DNA from 3 places in the Dongia soli genome. Region 2 is predicted to be linked to each of the others. Evidence: riboswitches for the same ligand, from Rfam matches in the RefSeq annotation. Region 2 holds a riboswitch; each other region holds the start of a gene.

Region 1 (4,569 bases), on a different contig from region 2:
CATAGACAGTGCCGACCGGCTGGGCTTCGCGCGCGGCGGCATCGACATCCGGATGGCAATGGCCGAGGATCGCTGGGCCATAACCCAGGCGGTAATCGATATATTCGTTGCCATCAATGTCCCAGAGGCGGGCACCCTTGCCGTGCTTCACGAACACGGTCTGCTCGTCGCCCCAATAGCGGAAGTTCGAGCTGACGCCGAGCGGCATATGTTTCAGCGCTTCTTTATAGTGCGCCTGCGACTTGGCGAGGTTGCGTCTCTGGGTTTTGATCGAAGTCATAATGAAAAGCTCCCGTAGGTCATCCCTAGTTTGCGTCGAAATTTGCGCGGTTGCTGTCGCTGGGGAAGCAACCATATTAAATAACGATATAGAAATCCTAGGTGAGCGGCCGGAATTTGTCTACTGCATTAAATGATCATTTAATTTCGCAAGCGCAGCAAAGCGAAATTCTTCAATGTTTTACCCTGCGAATCCTGATAGGTTACGCGACGCCAAAAGGGGCCTTATGAGGGGTAAAATGGCGAAGCCTGAAGCATCCAAAGAGGTGCGCCGCAAGCAATTGATCGATGCGACCATCCGCGCCATCGGCCGGTTCGGCTATGCCAATGCGACCCTGACACAGGTGGCGAGCGAGGCGGGTTTATCGCCCGGCATCGTCAATTTCTACTTTAAATCCAAGGAGCAATTGCTGGTCGCGACCTTGGAACAGATCGCCGATGAATATTCCACGCTGTGGCAATCGGCGATCAACAAGGGCAAAGTCTCGCCGGCGGCGGGACTCGATGCGATGATCGAGGCCGACTTCCATCCCTCGGTCTGCAATTTCGAAAAAGTCTCGATCTGGTACGCCTTCTGGGCCGAGGCGCGCAGCAATTCCGCTTACCACGAAGTGGTCTCGCGGCTGGAAGGCGATTATCTGCAGCAGACCGAAACCCTCTGCAACCGCATCATTGCCGAAGGCGGCTATCAGGAGATCGAGGGGCGGGAGATCGCCGTCGGCCTGAATGCCATGATCGACGGCCTTTGGTTCGACTGCCTGATCGATCCCAAAGCCTTCAACCGCTCGGAAGCGAAGCGGGTCTGCCGAATCTATCTCGCCTCGGTCTTTCCCGCTCATTTCGCTGGCGGCCGACCGTCGGAAGGCGGGCCCCGGCGCAAGCTGGAGGGGCAGAACGATGGTGTTTTCGGCAATGTGAGCCCGGCCATCGATCCCGATATACAGGGCCGCGACGCCCATCGGGCGCGGCTGGCGGTCGCCTTGCGCAAGCGCCTGGAACCGGTCGGCAAGCTGAAGCGCGAGGCTCTTGCCGCAGCTGTCGGCGTTTCGGTGAAGACTCTGGAAAGCTGGCTGGAAGGGCGGGGCGAGCCGAGTTCCTGGCAGATGGGGCGTCTCATCCCGGCGACCGATGCCCAGCTCTGGTTCGAAGTCTACGGTCTCATTCACGAGGAAGCCCAGCGCCTGTTCGAAGCGCGCCTGGCCCAGCAACAGGAACAGGCTCTGCGCGACCGCGCTGCATTGGATGCGTTGCGCGCCGGCAAGGCGATACGAGGCGAGCATAATGACAACTGATCATCCGGCACCCGCTTATCCTGCCCCCCAAACCAGCGGCTGGATCGATGTGCCCGGTGGGCGCGTCTGGTATCGCAGCAATGGCGATTCGCATCCGGGGCGGGCGCCGCTTCTGGTGCTTCATGGCGGGCCGGGGATGCAGCATGACTATCTGCTGCCCTTGACCGCTTTGGCCGATACGCGGCGGGTCATCTTCTATGATCAGCTCGATTGCGGCCGTTCCGACCGCACCAAGGATCCGCGTAACTGGACAGTGGAACGCTATCTCTCGGAAATCGACGCCATCCGTGAGGATATCGGCCTGACGGAGTTGCATCTCTACGGCAATTCCTGGGGCGGCAGCCTGGCGGCGGAATATGCCGCGCAGCGCCCCGCCGGCTTGAAAAGCGTCACCCTCGCCGGGCCGCTGATCAATACCGATCGCTGGATTGCCGACAATGCCGCCTATTGCCGTGCGCTACCGGAACCGCATGCCTCGCTCCTGCTGGGTGAGGCCGCACTCGATGATCCCGCTTATCAGGCGGCGGTCGATTTCTTCTACCGCCGCCATCTCTGCCGCCTCGATCCCTGGCCGGAGATCGTCACCACGACGATGAATAACGGCAATATGAATGTCTATCAGACCATGTGGGGCCCGGCGGAATTCACCTCGACCGGCAGCCTGCGGCAGTTCGACGTGACGCCGCGCCTGCCCGATATCGCCGCGCCCACCTTGTTCATCTGCGGCGAATATGACGAGGCGACCCCCGCCGCCTGCCGCGATTTCGCCAAGCTGGTGCCGGGTGCCCAGGTCGCTGTAATCGCCGATGCCTCCCACCTCGCTCCGGTCGAACAGCCGGAAGCCTATCTGGCCCGATTGCGGGCTTTTCTCGATCCGCTGGGGTAAGGCTGCCTGCTGCCTCCCCGCTAGGAGGCCGGGTTTTAGAGGGCCCAGTCCAGTGCCGGATGCAAGCCTGCCCCCGGAGAACCGCGGGCCCGCCCCCTAGACGGCGGGGATGGGATTCGCTATAGAAAGAGCCAGTTCGTGGTGATTTGGCCGGCCGGCTTGCAGCCACGTTAAAAAAATCGCTAAAGGGCCGCGTGCGGACCAGAGGCGATATATTTTTCGTTTTTGGTGACCGTTATGCCGATCAAGATTCCTGACAAGCTCCCTGCATTCAACGCCCTGGTGAACGAGGGCGTGCGCGTCATGACCGAGGCGGTGGCGATCCGCCAGGACATCCGCCCGCTGCAGATCGGGCTCCTCAATCTGATGCCGAACAAGATCAAGACCGAGCTGCAGATGGCGCGCCTGCTCGGTGCGACGCCGCTCCAGGTCGAGCTGTCGCTGATCCGCATCGGCAATCACAAATCGAAGAATACGGCGGAAGATCACCTGCTCACCTTCTACCAGTCCTGGGAGACGGCGCGGCACCGCAAGTTCGACGGATTCATCATCACTGGCGCCCCGGTCGAGACGATCCCCTATGAGGACGTCACCTATTGGCGCGAATTGCAGGATATCTTCGATTGGACACGCACCCATGTGCATTCGACGGTGAATGTCTGCTGGGGGGCGATGGCCGCGCTCTATCATTTCCACGGCCTGCCGAAACATCAGCTCAGCGAGAAGGCCTTCGGCATCTTCCGCCAGAAGGTCGTGAAGCCGTCCTCGGCCTATCTCAACGGCTTCTCCGACGATTTCGCCGTGCCGGTCTCGCGCTGGGCCAAGATCGCGGTGGAGGATGTCGCCGGCTGTTGCGACCTCAACCTGCTGACCTATTGCGAGGAGCAGGGTGCCTCGATCATCGAGGATGCCAAGGACCGGCGCCTCTATATCCTCGATCATCTTGAATACGATTCGACCTCGCTGTCGGACGAATATTTCCGCGATCTCAAGGCCAATGTGCCGATCAAGCTGCCGCTCAACTATTTCCCGAATGACGATGCGTCTCAGCCGCCGCGCAATCTCTGGCGGTCGCATGCGCATCTCCTGATCGCCAACTGGATCAACGAGATCTACCAGACGACACCTTTCGATATCGCTGAAATCGGCCAGGCGGCGCTTAAGCAGACGGCCTGAAGGCCGGCCTGTCGACGACGCTCATTGCACGACCTTGGCGGCAACAAGGTTGCCCGCCTCACGTGACGGCGTAGCGGCCTCTGCCGTGGACCCTCGCATCAAGTCCGTGGGTGACAGCAAGTGTGCATGATCCGTGTGCAATGACCGGAAGCACAACCATTCCCCTTGGCACAATGCCGACATCCGGCCAGGTTGTCACACTCGGGCTTGACCCGAGGGCCCATCGTTGCAACTGAAGAACGCTACTTTGCGGCGGCTGGCCGAGGAGCTGGCGTGCATTCGTGATGGCCAGGGCTTCGCAAGGCTGCTTTTGAAGCAAGCCAATCCACGGCCTGTATGGTAGATTTACCGAAGCTCCGGCTTCGGCCTGATCGCCGTCACTCTTAAGGCATTCCAAACCTAAGGAGTTCGACATGAGCAGTACATCGCTGCGCGAAGAAACTGCAAACGGGACCAGAGCGCGAACGCTCGACACAAAACTCGAAGTCGTTGTCATCCCGGTTTCTGACGTTGACCGCGCGAAGGCGTTCTATGCGAGCCTCGGTTGGAGGCTCGATGCCGATTTCGCCGGCGGCGACAGTTTCCGTGTGATCCAGTTCACGCCGCCTGGCTCCGGCGGCTCGGTCATCTTCGGCAAAAATGTCACCGCGGCGGCACCGGGCTCGGCCCAGGGCCTGTATCTGATCGTCTCCGATATAGCGGCCGCCCGTGACGACCTGCTTGGCCGCGGCGTCGCAATCAGCGAGGTGTTCCATGACGGCGGCGACGTGCATGACGGCGCGGACGAGCCTTATCTATTTGGCCGGCTTCGGGTCGGCGGTCCGAATCCCGAGCGTCGCAGCTATCGCTCATTCGCCTCGTTCCGCGATCCCGATGGCAATGGCTGGCTGCTTCAGGAGGTCACCGCGCGATTGCCCGGACGCATCGAGGGGGATG
Region 2 (4,569 bases):
ACTGGCGCTTCGAATCGGGATCTCGAAGTTCGCAGCCGGATCAAGAAAGCGGCTTGTCGGTCGTACCGAAAAATCGGCGGCAATTTCCGACCTTGCTGGATTTTGTCTTGCGGGATGGTCTCGTCACCTACAAGACATATAGCGACCATGTTTTGAAGATCAGATTGGATGATGTCACCATTGGAGCGACTGGTGATGATGCTCTGGTGGAAGTCCAAGCTGACGGTGCCTATAACGATGCGGACATCCGGCTGAAAGGACAGACCCAGTCCTTCACCACGATGCGCGATGCGACCGTTCCTTTCGGCACAACTTTTTCGCTTCGGCGCCATTCCGCGAAGCTGGATTTCACCGGCACAATGCGAGAACCACTCGACTTCGAAGGGGTTCAGGGACCAATCCGAATTACGACCGACAAGTTGAGCGATATACTCAGCATCTTCCACATGAAATTGTCGACCGACCCGGCGGCCACGCTCACGGCGGATCTGTCGCGACAGGGCAACCTTTGGAACTTGATGGATAGCAAGGGCAGCATCGCGACGAGCAGCTTCAAAGGCAAGTTTACGGTCTTGGAGGGAAACCGCGGCGCGACGGATGACGTTTCGGTCGACCTGGCTTTCGATGAGCTGAACCTGGATAAATTGCTCGCCAAGGATGAAGGCGACGATGCCGAGCAAAAGTCCTCTGAAAAAGGATGGACCAAGCTTTCATTGCAAACGCCAGATGAGAATGCACCACGCATCGCCGCCAGAATTGCGGCCAAGCAGATGGTCTATGGCAATATTCGGCTTGGCGATCTGTATTTGGATGGCAAGGTCGGCCCCGGCGATGTGACCCTGAGCGAGACGCGATTTAACCTGGCGAGTTCCCGATTTTACGTAGCTGGAGTGCTAAAGCCGGAAGGGGATGGCAGCCGTCTCACGGCATCCTTGGCGCTGGAAGACGGCAAGATCGAGCGCTTCATCAATCTCCTGTTCGGTGAATCCGCCGATGTTCAGGGCCGTGTCGATGGAAAAGCGGTCATCAATTTGCGCGGTGCCACCCTTGGCGAAGGTCTGAAGACCAGCGATGGCGCACTGGTCTTATCCGTGACGGACGGACGGATTGCACGCGCGCTGCTAGAAAAGATTGCGACCGATCTTCGCGCCTTGTTCCGGCGCGGCACGGGAACCGCCAAAATTTCCTGTATGCTCGGCGTGATGCAACTGAAGAACGGCATGGGAACAATCGAATCCTTCAAGCTGCGCACGCCGGAAGCCAATCTCAACGGTGAAGGGCGCATCGATCTGTTGAATCAGAACGTCGATCTTTTTTTGCAGAGCGAAGCGGATTCGACGGGATTCTTCGCATTGGATGTCCCCTTGCAAATCGCGGGCAATTGGCGAAACCCAAAAATCCGGCCGGCAAGCAAATCGGTTTCGAAGCAAGCAGGCGCGGAGCAGGCAGGAAAGCTTCCAGCGTCGCTTCGTCAACTCGCGGATGGGAACCGCTGTAGCCAGCAATAGGTCGCTCTTGGCGCGCCACTCCCCAGCCTTTCAGTCAAGTTCCTTGGTCATGAGAATGACCCGGACACTTCCTTGCATGACATTTCGCAAGGCAGTGAAGCCGCGCCGGCGATAGAAATGCTCGGCCGTGACCGAGGCCGCAACGGCGAGAGAAAAATATCCATTGGCCGCTGCCAAGCCTTCGATTTCCTCCAGAAGCGCCGTGCCGACACCCTGGCGGTGATAGACCGGGTCGACGAAGAAGCAGCGTAGGACGTTCTTTTCCAGGCTGACCGTACCGACAACGTCGTCGCGCAAGGTGGCGACCAGGAAATGGCGGCCCGCGAGTTCCCGGGCGATGTGGTGAGGGCCAAAACTGGCGGCGATCCGTTCGATAACCGGCGGTGCATAATCACGCGCATTGGTTTCGTGCAAGGCATTCAAGATCGTGCGGCTGATCGCTGCTGCGTCTTCGGTGGTAGCAATTCGGATATCGATATCGGTCCGCAGCATGGCCTGGCCTCGTCTGCCGCCGCCATCATATAGCGAAATGGCGTCTGGCGCCATGAAGCGGCAGGCGACGGCCACTGCCTCTCATGGTTTTGGTTGCCCTCTTGACGTTCGCCATAGCCGGGCGTATTTGTCACCCTCGCATCAAGAGTTGGGCTGACGCCCAACGCCAACCTGCGTACCCGCGCAAGGTGGTGCCCCGAGACCGGGGGATGTGGCCGGACCGGCAACCAAACGGGACCAAGCCGCTGCGTCAGCCCTCCTGTGTTTTAGGAGGGATTTTAATGCCTGATAGTATCGATATCGTGCCCGACCTGTCTCTGGTGATCAGCCCGGAAGACGACGCGATTTTTATATGCACTTGTCTGTACCGCAATCGCCGGGGCATTGCCGAGCGAAGCCTGATTTATGCGGTAGTGCATCGCCGCTTCGGCTTGTGGACTCATGTCTACCGGGTCGTGCCGGATAAAATTATGCCAAGTAAAGCCCTGCAATCGCCAAGGGCCGAAGGGCTGACGGTTTACCTGGAGAAAGCCATCGAAGGTGAGGCGGTCGACCAGGCGCGGGATTGGGTGCGCGATAAATTCAGGGACTGAAATCAAGACTGAGGTTCAATGGGCCGGAATGGCGGCGGCACGTCGATGGCCGGCGAGGCTGGCAAAGTAGGCGAGGGCGCTGAGGGCGGTGATCCAAAAGCTTGCAGGCCAATCGGTATAGTAAGCGAGGACAAGGCCGAGCCAAGCTTCAACCAAAGCCAATCCGGCAGACAGAGCTACGCCGAGGCCGAGCCGGCTGGTCAGCCGCTGTGCGGTCGCCGCCGGTCCGACCATAAGGGCAAAGACCAGCAGCACGCCCACAACCTGCGCGCAGGCGGAAACGGCCAAAGCGACGATGGCCAGAAACAAGATAGAGACCAGGCGCAGCGACACACCCTTCGCCTCGGCCAGCTCGGGCTGAAGGCTGGCAAATAGCAGCGGCCGGGCGATCACCCCCAAGGCGATGAGCGCAGCGGCGCCGATCCCGAACAGGACCAACAACGTGCTATCGCTGACGCCGAAGACATTGCCGAAGAGCAGCGCGGTCGCCTGGGTCGCATAAGCCGTGAAAAAATGCAGGAACAGCAAGCCAAGCCCAAGCGACAGGGACAAAATCACACCGATCGCGACATCACGGCCGCTTAGCTTGTCACCTAAAGCTCCCATACCGATCCCGGCCAGAAGCGTGAAAGCGATCAGGCCGGAAAGTGGCGATCCACCGATGAGGATTGCACCCGTCGCACCGGCAAAGCCGACATGCGACAAGGCATGGCCGGCAAAGGTCTGGCCGCGCAATACGAGGAAAAAGCCGACAACGCCCGCAACGATGGCGACGATGCCGGCGGCGGCGAAAGCATGCTGCATGAAATCATAGTTAAGCATGACGGCGCCCATTATGGGGATCATGGCTATGCGCATGGTCATGGCCGTGATTGTGGCCGTTCTCATGCATATGGGCGTCACGCTCCATGTCATGCTCGCCGGACATCACGAAGATGCGCTCGTTGATGCGAATGACCTCGATGTTGGAGCCATATAGCCGCGACAGGACTTGCCCGTTGATAACCTGATCGACGGTACCAAGAGCGGCATGGCCGTTGCCGAGATAAAGGACCCGGTCCATTGCCGCCAGGAGCGGATTTAGCTCATGCGCGCTGAACAGAACCGCGATTCCAAGCCGTCGCTGGACGTCGCGCACAAGTTCCACCACCACCCTCTGATGATGCGGATCTAGGCTGATCAGCGGTTCATCCAGCAGGAGCAGCTTGGGCCGACCCAGCAAGGCCTGAGCGAGCATCAATCGTTGCCGCTCGCCGCCCGACAGATCACTCAGCGGGCGTTGGGCAAGATTCGTCGCACCGACCAACTCGATCGCTTCCGAAACGACCTGGCGTCGCGCGGGATTGAGGAGGGGCAGGCCCCAGCGATGGCCATCTACACCACTGGCGACGAAATCCCAGCCGCGCAAAGCGAGATGCGGCGCTAGGCTGCGCAATTGCGGCATATAGCCGATTGCCGGATTTCCGCGGACGGCCTGCTCGCCGAGAACCGTGACCTGTCCCGAGGATGGTCTGACGAGGCCGAGAAGGGCGCGCATCAGTGTCGTTTTACCTGCGCCATTGGGGCCCAGAACACCGATGAATTCGCCATCGCCAATGGATAGGCTCACATCGCTGAGAATGAAGCGGCCGCCCAGAGCGATCGTCACCTGCTCAAGCTCGATTGCCGGAATGGAAGTCGACGCCATGCAATTCATCTTACTGCGTTGTTGTGGTGACGCCGGCCGGTACTGGTGACAGCGCTTTTTCGAGTGCCGTCAGCTGGTCCAACATCCATTCCTGGTAGGTCTTGTCGGCTGGCTCCGTTTCACTGACACCTACGATTGGGATGCCGGAAGCTTTGGCAAGATCAAGGAGGCGGCTTGTCAGGTCATCGGTGGTCTGGCTGTTATAAATGAGCGCCTTGACGCGGCGGCTTTTAAGGTCGTCCTGGAACGCGGCGATATCCTTCGCACTTGGCTCGGTATCGTTCATGAT
Region 3 (4,569 bases), on a different contig from region 2:
GCGATTGCCGCCAGCGGCGCCTTGAAGGCATGGGCATTCTCCTCCGCGGCATCCCGGATGCTGCGGGCCGAGGCGTGGAGGGTGGCGACCAGCCGATCGAACTCGCCAGCCACGGATGCCAGTTCGGGCACGGGCGAGGCTTCTGCGAAGGATCGGCCGACCGGCGTGCGGCCGCGGCGAATCTGCCGGGCGAGATCGGCAAAGCGCCGCAAGCTCAACCACATGGTGCCGCCGAGGATCAGGAACAGAACGGCGATCAGGCCATAAAACAAAGCGGCCAAACGGACAGCCGGCGTCTGGGCGAAAGGTTGTGTCAACGAGGCGCCGGCGAGATCGCTCTGGGCGTAAGCGGTGATGACGGCCCAGCAACCGAGATCGGTATAGAAGGGCGTGATCGAGGTGAGCAGCTCGATCTGACCCGATGGGGTGGTGAACTGGGTGGAAAGTGGCTGATTTCCCCCGCAGCTCTGTTCGACATGGGAGAGAACGCCGGTATCGGTAAGGCTCTGCTGCTCGGCCTTTAAATAGCCAGCATCGACATGCGGACTGGAGGCGACATAATAGAAGCTGTCGCCTTGGCCGGTCGGGCGCAGCAGCAATTTGATGCGCAATTCGCCGCGGCCCAGTTCATCGACCACCTTCGCGGCCTCGACCACAGCTTTGGGACCCAAAGACCGCAACCCGGTTTCCAGGCTTTGCGCGACCAGCCGGCCCTGGATCTGCAGATTTCGCAGCAGCAATTCCTGGCGTTCGCGATCCGCGTTTTCGAACCGGCCATAGAGGATCGCCGGCACAACCAGAAAGACAATGGCCAGCAGCAGAAGCTTTGCGGTGAGCGATCCCCCAAAAAGCCGCAAAACTCTATGCATTGCCCGACTTCCACCGATAGCCGTAACCGGGGTAATTCTCGATGGCGGTGAAACCGCTATCCGCTTCGGTGAATTTCTGTCGGATCCGTTTCACCAGGGCGCGAACATTGGCACGGTAGCCTTCCGGCCCGGCCCCGGCGATGAAATTTTCCCCCCGCATGGTGTCGTAGATTTCACGATAGCTAACATCGCGCCCGGATGTGGCCAGCAGTTCCACGGCCCGAAATTCGCCCAGGGTCAACTCGACGACTTTGTCGCGCCACGTAACGCGATGCTGTGCGCTGTCCAGGGTCAGGGCACCGATATTGGCTGGCGCTGCCGGGCTGGTCGAAGGATTGGCGGGCAGCGCGCCGAGGATCCGTTCAATGCGGTGACGCAAAATCGCGAAGCTGCGGGTCTTGCCGACGAAATCCGCAGCACCTTCGCGCAAGGCGGATTCTTCATAAAGCACGTCGTCGAGGGAAGTCAGGAACAAAGCCGGCGTGGCGATGCCCAAGTCTCGTAGTTCCTTCAGCAACTCGAAACCGGTCATGCCCGGCATCTTCCAGTCCAGGATAAATAGATCGGCCTCAATGACATTTTGCTTCAGGTGCTGAAGCAGGGCATCCGGTGCCGGAAAATCGCTGACCTCATATTCGGCTTCGCGCAGATTGCCGACCAGCAAGGGACGAAAAAGATCGTCATCATCGACAACGACAATGATTGGGGGCGCGGCTTTAGACATTGCGGAACTTGTCGTAACAAACCTGTATAGCGTTGTTGTCCGTCGATTCCGGTTTTATTTCATAGGTCAGGACCCGACGTTCACCCGTCTTAACGTCGTAGAATAGAAAAAGGTCCAAGGCACATCCCTCTTTCCGGTAAGACCAGACCGTGGTCGATCCCTCGTTCCGGGTGGTCGCGGGATCGCCCACCAGCGACCGGATGCCGGCCTCGTTCTGGCCGATCATGTCATTGGGCTGGCCGGCTGCCGGGGGCGGGGGTGCCTCTTCCGTCGGTTCAGGTGTTGCTGGTTCGCTCGGTGCCGCTGCTGCCGGATTGGACGTGGTCTGTTTTTTTGCTTTTGGCTTGGTCGCCTTGGTTCGGGTCGTCGAGGGGCTGGAAGCAGGTTTGCCCCGGGTGACGCTGGGCTCCCCGGCTTTCGACGCCTGTTGGGCCGGCATCGGCTCCACCGGCAGCCACGGAAAAACAGAACTGTCGCAACCGGCCAGCGACAAAAGCACGAGACTATGGCTCACCAGCCGGCAGCGACGAAGCCAGGCCGACCGCGCATCTGATCGGCTCAAGGGGCGGGATATCGAGGGTGGTGTCGGATCTTGCATGTCCGTATTCTTGCTTAACTACCGAGGAACGGCAATGGACGGCATTTTTAACCTTCTTGTGTAACCGAAATCCACAATTGCCTGATCCAGGACAACCTGAAGTGGATACCCACGGGAGATGCTGCACAATACTTTGCGCTTCACAAGGGGATATCGACGCATAGCGGCCGGGTCACGCAACGGTGATACAGCCGATCTTGCCGGCGCCTGTTGACAATCGTCCTGCTGCATGAATACTTCCCTCCGTTCGTGGTGATTTGAACCGGATTGCGGCCACGTTAAACAAGCAGCTAAAAGGTCAAGAGGCATATCACCTCGACCTGTCCGGTCGAGGTTTTTTTGTGCCCAGTTAGTGCCCGGGCGAATCGATGCCCGGCGGGAGAAGCGAGAATGACGGTCAAGCGAGACATCCAGCCAAATTGGCGCCCGGCAACCCGCCTGGTGCATGGCGGCCAGTTGCGGTCGCAATATAAAGAAACATCCGAAGCCATTTTCATGACGTCCGGCTATGTCTATGAAACCGCCGAGGAGGCCGAAGCGGCGTTCGACAACAGCCAGCCGCGTTTCGTCTATTCCCGTTTCGGGAATCCCACCGTCTCGATGTTCGAAGAGCGCATGGCGCTGCTCGAAGGTGCTGAAATGGCGCGGGCGACGGCCAGCGGGATGGCGGCGGTATTCGCTGCGCTGGCATGCCAAGTGAAGGCGGGTGACCGGGTGGTCGCCTCCGATGCGCTATTTGGTTCCTGTCAGTATATCGTCGGGGAAATCCTGCCCAAATGGGGCGTGGAGACAGCCTTTGTCGACGGGCGGGATCTCAATCAATGGCGCGATGCCCTCTCCAAGCCGACCAAGGCAGTGTTCCTCGAGACGCCGTCAAATCCCGGTCTGCGTCTGGTCGATGTGCCCGCGGTGGCCGAACTCGCCCATAAAGCCGGCGCCTGTGTGGTGGTCGACAATGTCTTCGCGACGCCACTGCTGCAGCAGCCGCTGAAGCAAGGCGCGGACGTCGTGGTCTATTCGGCGACCAAGCATATCGACGGCCAGGGCCGGTCGCTGGGTGGTGTCATCCTCGGCAGCCGCAAGTTCATCGAAGAAACCTTGCAGCCGTTCCTCCGCCATACCGGCCCATCGCTTTCGCCGATGAATGCCTGGATCCTGTTGAAGGGTCTGGAGACGCTGGAACTTCGGGTGCAAAAGCAAAGCGCCAATGCCCTCAAGATCGCGCAGAAGCTGCAGGGACACAGCAAGCTGAAGCAGGTTCATTATCCTACGCTGGACAGCCATCCCCAGGCGGAATTGGCACGCCGGCAGATGGCGGCGGGCGGTACGATGGTCGGTTTCGACTTGGCCGGCGGCAAGGCGTCCGCCTTCCGTTTCCTGAATGCGCTGAAGCTGGTGCTGATCTCCAACAATCTCGGTGATTCGAAGTCTCTGGCGACCCATCCGGCGACCACCACGCATCAGCGGCTGACGGTGGAGCAACGGGCGAAGCAGGGTATCGACGAGGGCATGATCCGTCTTTCGATCGGACTTGAGGATGTCGATGATCTGCTCGATGATCTGCTCGAGGCGCTGAAGGCCGCTTAACGCGAAGCTGCGCAAGCAGCAGGCTATAATGTCGGCTGGCGCCTGGTACCGGAAAGGGAAGGTAGATGGCGCCGGCCGATAGGGATCACGCCGATAAAATTCTCGAAGGCGGTTGTCTCTGTGGTGCCATTCGCTATCGCCTCACACCTGACCACGCGACCACCGATTATTGTCACTGCGATATGTGCCGCCGCTGGAGCGGCGCGCCGGTCTCGGCTTGGGCCCAGGTGCCGGTCGATCAGTTTGAGATCACCAAGGGCCGCGCCGCCACCTTCAAGTCATCCGGCATAGCCTCTAGGCATTTTTGCCGAGACTGCGGTACACCGATTTATATGACCGATGACGAGCAGCGCTCTGTCGGCGTGATGTTGGGTACTCTGGACGATGCGAATGCTCTGGCGCCAAGTAGTCATGGCTGGGCATCGAAGCAAGTTTCTTGGCTCGCTTTGTCCATCACCTGCCGCGCTGGCCGGAAGATCCGCCTTACGACGCCGACTGACCGCCGGATAAGAGCCGGATGTCGTTTCCGCGTTATTCAGGCAGCCGCGCTGTCTTGCCGTCACCTTTCTTCCCCCGCTATATTGCGGTGCAGCATGAGGATGGGGAGAACAGACATGAAGAAACCGGCCGACGAACGGGCAAAAAACCAGAGATCCAAGCGGGATCAGCCCTGGCTATTCCGGACCTATTCCGGTCATTCCTCAGCGCGGGCCTCTAACCAGCTCTATCGCACCAACCTCATGCGCGGCCAGACTGGTCTCAGCGTTGCCTTCGATTTGCCGACTCAGACC

Evidence for each region. Region 2 has a riboswitch for S-adenosylmethionine ahead of SMD27_RS06825 (hypothetical protein). Riboswitches for the same ligand answer to the same signal wherever they lie in the genome.
Region 1: linked by a shared signal. The riboswitch ahead of SMD27_RS22840 (homoserine O-succinyltransferase) and the one ahead of SMD27_RS06825 (hypothetical protein) in region 2 are both predicted to bind S-adenosylmethionine.
Region 3: linked by a shared signal. The riboswitch ahead of metZ (O-succinylhomoserine sulfhydrylase) and the one ahead of SMD27_RS06825 (hypothetical protein) in region 2 are both predicted to bind S-adenosylmethionine.

Annotation. Positions count from the first base shown of each region.
Region 1 covers NZ_JAXCLW010000012.1:59,062-63,630, forward strand. The annotation lists gene SMD27_RS22825 (aspartate aminotransferase family protein) at 1-280, opposite strand, end outside; gene betI (transcriptional regulator BetI) at 519-1,571, shown strand; gene SMD27_RS22835 (proline iminopeptidase-family hydrolase) at 1,561-2,457, shown strand; SAM riboswitch at 2,586-2,663, shown strand; gene SMD27_RS22840 (homoserine O-succinyltransferase) at 2,695-3,633, shown strand; gene SMD27_RS22845 (VOC family protein) at 4,047-4,569, shown strand, end outside.
Region 2 covers NZ_JAXCLW010000002.1:51,490-56,058, forward strand. The annotation lists gene SMD27_RS06815 (AsmA-like C-terminal region-containing protein) at 645-1,508, shown strand; gene SMD27_RS06820 (GNAT family N-acetyltransferase) at 1,539-2,000, opposite strand; SAM-I-IV-variant riboswitch at 2,134-2,241, shown strand; gene SMD27_RS06825 (hypothetical protein) at 2,210-2,593, shown strand; gene SMD27_RS06830 (metal ABC transporter permease) at 2,609-3,415, opposite strand; gene SMD27_RS06835 (metal ABC transporter ATP-binding protein) at 3,408-4,280, opposite strand; gene SMD27_RS06840 (metal ABC transporter solute-binding protein, Zn/Mn family) at 4,291-4,569, opposite strand, start outside.
Region 3 covers NZ_JAXCLW010000001.1:12,883-17,451, reverse strand. The annotation lists gene SMD27_RS00100 (sensor histidine kinase) at 1-869, opposite strand, end outside; gene SMD27_RS00095 (response regulator transcription factor) at 862-1,593, opposite strand; gene SMD27_RS00090 (hypothetical protein) at 1,586-2,155, opposite strand; SAM riboswitch at 2,431-2,505, shown strand; gene metZ (O-succinylhomoserine sulfhydrylase) at 2,582-3,778, shown strand; partial or broken gene SMD27_RS00080 (GFA family protein) at 3,844-4,191, shown strand; gene SMD27_RS00075 (protein meaA) at 4,393-4,569, shown strand, end outside.